DNA from 2 places in the Enterobacter sp. 3U4 genome. Region 1 is predicted to be linked to the other one. Evidence: predicted binding sites of a transcription regulator. Region 1 holds the regulator's gene; the other holds the start of a gene.
What was found. Region 1 encodes PurR, which represses purine synthesis genes. Its sites were predicted from a motif close to CANGCAAACGTTTGCNTG; they were not measured.

Region 2: the regulator PurR is predicted to act here: its motif matches at 1,304-1,321, upstream of purL (phosphoribosylformylglycinamidine synthase).

What each region holds. Positions count from the first base shown of each region.
Region 1 covers NZ_CP136665.1:1,965,175-1,968,322, forward strand. Annotated here, with positions in the region: gene RVY89_RS09250 (MFS transporter) at 1-910, opposite strand, end outside; gene cydH (cytochrome bd-I oxidase subunit CydH) at 1,065-1,154, opposite strand; gene purR (HTH-type transcriptional repressor PurR) at 1,452-2,477, shown strand; gene punR (DNA-binding transcriptional activator PunR) at 2,495-3,148, opposite strand, start outside.
Region 2 covers NZ_CP136665.1:468,449-471,596, forward strand. Annotated here, with positions in the region: gene mltF (membrane-bound lytic murein transglycosylase MltF) at 1-1,139, opposite strand, end outside; gene purL (phosphoribosylformylglycinamidine synthase) at 1,407-3,148, shown strand, end outside.

The DNA of each region.
Region 1 (3,148 bases):
TGGCAGCCCCCCAGACGACCATCGCGATCGCGGCCCCGAACTCATTACGCGCCAGCCACGGAATGGCAATCATGATGACAATCAGCAGGGTTAAGAAGCCCTTCAGCGTCCCGCTCACGGAACGGTCGGCAAATTTCCCGCCGAGATAGTTGCCGATCGAGAAGCCCACGCCAATCAGCACCAGCATCGCGGTCACAAAGAGAGGCGTTGCGTGGGTGATGTCATGCAATACCGGTGAAATATAGGTGTAGAGGGTAAACATCGCCCCTGCCCCCAGCACGGTGGTGAGCAGCGCGGAGAGCACCTGCGGGCGCATCAGCACCGACAGTTCTTTGCGCACGTCAGGACGTTCCCCCGCGCTGCCTTTCGGCAGGGAGAAGAACAGCGCCACCATCGCAACCACGCCCAGTCCGGCAGTCGCCAGGAAGGACATACGCCAGCCGATCGCTTCTCCCAGCCAGGTTGCCGCAGGCACCCCCCCGATATTGGCAATCGTCAGCCCCATGAACATAGTTGCCACGGCGCTCGCCTGCTTATGTTTAGGCACCACGCTGGCAGCCACGACCGACCCCAGCCCAAAGAACGCGCCGTGGTTAAGGCTGGTCAGAATGCGTGACAGCATCAATGTGGTGTAGTCCGGTGCAATGGCCGAAAGCACGTTGCCCAGGGTGAAAATCGCCATCAGGAAAATCAGCGCATTACGGCGCGCGCGGTGCGAAAGTAAAAGCGTCATCAACGGCGCACCGACCATCACGCCGATGGCGTAGGCGCTGATTAACATCCCTGCCGCAGGGATCGAGACATCTACGCCCCGGGCAATAACGGGCAGTAACCCCATCGGGGAGAATTCAGTGGTGCCAATCCCAAAAGCGCCAATCGCCAGGGCCAGCAGGGGAAAATTGATTTTCATGCGTCAACTCCGGATGCCGTGTCATGTGGTGACACAGAACAAAGAAGCGGAAAGCATGACATCAATCACAAAAAATGAGAAGTTAACAAAATGGCAAAAGATTTTTGCCAGAGAAGTAACAATCGGGAGGGAGAAGGCTCTCCCTCCGCGTAAATCAGTGCAGCGCAGCCGTCAGACCGGCCGCAACAATCAGAGCCAGCACAATAACGGTGGTGAACAGCGAAAACTTCAGATCGGAACTCATCAATTTTTCTCCTTTTAATCCCCCCACGAAAAGTGAGCTTGCTCATTTTTGCACAGATTACGTTAAAAATCTTCCTGGATTTATACTGATAACCACTTTACCTCTTCCCCTTTTCATCAAGATAGGACAAAATTCCACGCTAAATTTATTAGCGTACCGGCCATTGACCCCCTCCTGACGTCCCGTGTCGTTTTCCCGGCGTGCCGCAATTCAAGATTGCGTGATAAGGGTGAGAGAAGGCAAACGTTTACCTTCAAGTTTTTCAGGAGTTTAGGATATGGTCTGGAGTGACATTTAATGGCAACAATTAAAGACGTAGCAAAACGCGCAAACGTTTCCACTACAACCGTATCACATGTAATTAACAAAACCCGCTTTGTGGCGGAAGAGACGCGCAACGCCGTCTGGGCAGCGATCAAAGAACTGCACTATTCGCCAAGTGCGGTTGCGCGCAGCCTCAAGGTTAATCACACCAAATCCATTGGATTGCTGGCAACCAGCAGTGAAGCGGCCTATTTTGCCGAGATCATTGAAGCGGTTGAAAAAAACTGCTTCCAGAAAGGCTATACCCTGATTCTGGGCAACGCCTGGAACAGCATTGAAAAACAGCGCGCCTACCTGTCGATGATGGCGCAGAAGCGCGTTGATGGCCTGCTGGTGATGTGTTCCGAATATCCGGAATCCGTGCTGTCGATGCTCGAAGAGTATCGCCACATTCCTATGGTGGTCATGGACTGGGGCGAAGCGCGCGCGGATTTCACCGATTCCGTTATCGATAACGCCTTTGAAGGTGGCTATATGGCCGGTCGTTATCTGATCGAACGCGGTCACCGCGAGATTGGCGTGATCCCGGGTCCGCTGGAGCGTAACACCGGCGCGGGCCGTCTGGCCGGTTTTATGAAAGCGATGGAAGAAGCGCTGATCACCGTGCCGGAAAACTGGATCGTGCAGGGCGACTTTGAGCCGGAGTCAGGCTACCGCGCGATGCAGCAGATTGTTTCCCAGCCGCACCGCCCGACCGCCGTTTTCTGCGGGGGTGACATCATGGCCATGGGCGCGCTCTGCGCTGCCGACGAGCTGGGTCTGCGCGTACCGCAGGATATTTCCGTGATCGGGTATGACAACGTGCGTAACGCGCGCTTCTTCACCCCGGCGCTGACAACCATTCACCAGCCAAAAGATTCGCTGGGCGAAACGGCCTTCAATATGCTGCTGGACAGGATCGTCAACAAGCGCGAAGAGTCGCAGTCCATTGAAGTTCACCCGCGCCTGATTGAACGCCGTTCCGTTGCGGATGGTCCGTTCCGCGACTACCGTCGTTAATCCCTTTACGGGGCCAGCTATGCTGGCTCCCGTAACCATTCCCGATTCAGCGTTTCGCTGTCTCCCAGATAGTCCAGCAGCCAGGCCATGGCGGGCGAGACATCATTTTGCTGCCAGGTCAGGCAGCAGGCCGCATCCGGGAACGGATTTTCAAGCGTCAGCTCAACCCATTCTCCGGTATCGATGCGCGGACGCGCGAAATGAACGGGCACCATCGCGACGCACAGCCCGGCGCTGAGGCACGTCGCCGACGATTCCCAGTCAGGGGCCACCAGCCGTCGCTGGTTGTCCAGAAGCCAGGTGATACGCTTAGGCAATGAACGGGAGGTATCCTCCAGCACCAGCGATGGCCAGTTGCGTAGCGAATCGTCGCTCAGCGGCCCTTCCATCGCCGCCAGGGGATGATCGCGTGCCACCACGCATTTCCAGCTGAGCATGCCCATATCGCGAAAAGCGTAACGCCCCCCGACCGGGATCGCCTGCGTTGCCCCAATCGCCATCTCGGCCCTGCCGTCCGCCAGCGCATCCCAGACGCCGTTGAACACCTCCTGCGAGACCCGCAGCTCGACGTCTGAAAAATGACGATAGAAATCGACGATCATCTGTCGGGTACGTTCCGGCTTAACGATGTTATCCACCGCGATGGAAAGATGTCCCCGCCAACCGTTGGC
Region 2 (3,148 bases), 1.5 Mb from region 1:
GCAAACCAGATCCGCTCCTCTTCCGGCACCGTTTCCGGGACTTTGGTCATCATATCCTGCAGGTAGCGCGCGCCGCCGCTGATGCTCTGTTCGGCATCGGTACGGTCATTCACGCCCAGGCTTAGCGCGGTATTTTTGGTTAACATCATTAAACCACGTACGCCCGTGGGCGACGTGGCCTGGGTATCCCAGTGGGATTCCTGATAAGAAATAGCCGCCAGCAGTTTCCAGTCAATCTCCTGGGCGTATTTTTCGAACAGCGGCTGCAGGTCCGGCAGGACGCTGTCCACCGCACGCAGGAAGCTGCGGGTGTCAACGTAGTCAAAGTCATCGCCGTGCCCGAGGTACTTTTCCTCCAGACGCGCCAGGGTACCGTCTTCATTGATGGTGTTGAAGAAATCAAGCATCGCGGCAGAGAAGGTCTGATCGTCATCAAGCTGGCTAAACCAGGTCACGGGCTGCTCGTCGGTGACGTCCAGCGCCACGGCGATTTCAGGATGCACCCGCTGGAACAGGCTGATCGCGACCGAATCGGCGATGGTGTACGGCACCTTCTGATCTTTTACCTGCTCCAGCAGCTCCGTCGTGCCGAGTTTCGGATCCACCGTCCAGCTCAGTTCGGGATATTTCTTCTCCTTGAGCTCCCGCAGATCGTCAATCACCACGTGGCCGGGCGCAATCGTCAGCTGCCGATCGTTAATTGAAGACAGCGAGCGCGGGCGTAGGCTTCCGACGCGGTAAACCAGCTGCTGAGAAACGGAGTAGTAGGTCGGGCCTGGCTGGTAGTTCTTGCTGCGCTCGCTGTTATACACCAGCCCGGCAGCAAGCATATCGGCATCGTCGTTATCGAGGTCGTCAAACAGCTCGTTGATATTCTGGCGGACGGTGATTTTAAGCTTCACGCCAAGATAATCGGCGAACTGTTGCGCCAGTTCATAATCCAGACCAATGATTTTGCCGTTGACGTCGCTGTAAATCAGCGGGGAGTTGAGGGTACTGACGCGCAATTCCCCCCGCTCTTGAATGGCGGCGATACGGTTTTCGGCTTTGCCGAACCAGGGGATAGAAGGCCAGAGGGCCACTGCCAGCAGCAACGTTACAATGCCGATGAGCAGATAATTAATCTTTAATTTTTTCAATTAGTTAATTCTCTGCGACGCCGGTTGCCTCAGTCTGCTGTAGCCATGTTAATCATAAGGTTTGCCATTGAATGAGCGGCATTTTGCGTAAACTTGCGCCACTTGGCAACCAATTAGAGAGACAGGTCACATCTATTGTTAAATCTCTGTGCAAATTTTATTTCGACGCAAACGGTTTCGTCGGCGCTCAGGATTCTCTATAATGACGCCCGTTTTCCCCCCTTGCGCACACTGTAAGCGCCCCGGCGCTTCGAAGACGAGAGACTTATGATGGAAATTCTGCGTGGTTCGCCTGCACTGTCTGCCTTCCGTATCACTAAACTGCTGGCACGTTTTCAGGCGGCCGACCTTCCGGTAAGCAATATTTACGCTGAGTATGTCCATTTTGCTGACCTGAATGCCCCCCTGAATGCAGAGGAGCGCGTACAGCTGGAACGCCTGCTCAAGTATGGCCCAAGCCTGAGCAGCCATACGCCAACCGGCAAATTGATCCTTGCGACGCCTCGTCCGGGCACCATCTCCCCCTGGTCTTCCAAAGCCACCGACATCGCCCACAACTGTGGCCTGAGCCAGATTAACCGTCTGGAACGCGGCGTGGCGTACTACGTGGAAGCCTCTACCCTGAATGACACGCAGTGGCAGGCGGTTGCGGCTGAACTGCACGATCGCATGATGGAGAGCGTATTTGCCTCTCTCGATGACGCGCAGAAGCTTTTCTCTCACCATCAGCCTGCGCCGGTACAGAGCGTAGATCTGCTGGGGCAGGGCCGCCAGGCGCTGATTGACGCCAACCTGCGTCTCGGCCTGGCGCTGGCAGAAGACGAAATTGACTACCTGCAGGATGCGTTCGTTAAGCTCAACCGTAACCCGAACGACATCGAACTCTACATGTTCGCGCAGGCTAACTCTGAGCACTGCCGCCACAAGATTTTCAACGCCGACTGGATTATTGACGGCGAACAGCAGCCGAAGTCGCTGTTCAAAATGATCAAAAACACCATGGAGCAAACCCCTGACCACGTGCTGTCTGCCTATAAAGACAACGCTGCGGTAATGGAAGGTTCCGAGGTGGGCCGCTTCTTCGCCGATCGCGAAGCAGGGCGCTATGACTTCCACCAGGAGCCCGCGCATATCCTGATGAAGGTGGAAACCCACAACCACCCGACGGCGATCTCCCCGTGGCCGGGTGCGGCGACCGGCTCCGGCGGTGAAATCCGTGATGAAGGTGCGACCGGTCGTGGTGCAAAACCAAAAGCGGGTCTGGTCGGTTTCTCCGTCTCCAACCTGCGTATCCCGGGCTTTGAACAGCCGTGGGAAGAAGATTTCGGCAAGCCAGAGCGCATTGTGACCGCGCTGGATATCATGACCGAAGGCCCGCTGGGCGGCGCGGCGTTTAACAACGAGTTTGGCCGTCCGGCGCTGAACGGTTACTTCCGTACCTATGAAGAGAAAGTGGACAGCCACAACGGCGAAGAGCTGCGCGGCTACCACAAACCGATCATGCTGGCGGGTGGGATCGGCAACATCCGTGCCGATCACGTGCAGAAAGGCGAGATCGTCGTCGGCGCGAAGCTGATCGTGCTCGGCGGTCCGGCGATGAACATCGGTCTGGGCGGCGGCGCGGCTTCATCTATGGCCTCCGGCCAGTCTGATGCGGATCTCGACTTCGCCTCCGTGCAGCGTGACAACCCTGAGATGGAGCGTCGCTGCCAGGAAGTGATCGACCGCTGCTGGCAGCTGGGCGATGCCAACCCGATCCTCTTCATCCACGACGTGGGCGCGGGCGGTCTGTCCAACGCCATGCCGGAACTGGTGAGCGACGGCGGCCGCGGCGGGCGTTTCAACCTGCGCGATATCCTGAGCGATGAGCCGGGCATGAGCCCGCTGGAAATCTGGTGTAACGAATCCCAGGAGCGCTACGTGCTGGCGGTTGCTGCGGACCAGCTTCCGCTGTTTGACGAGCTGTGCCGCCGCGAGCGTGCGCCGTATGCCGTCATCGGTGAGGCGAC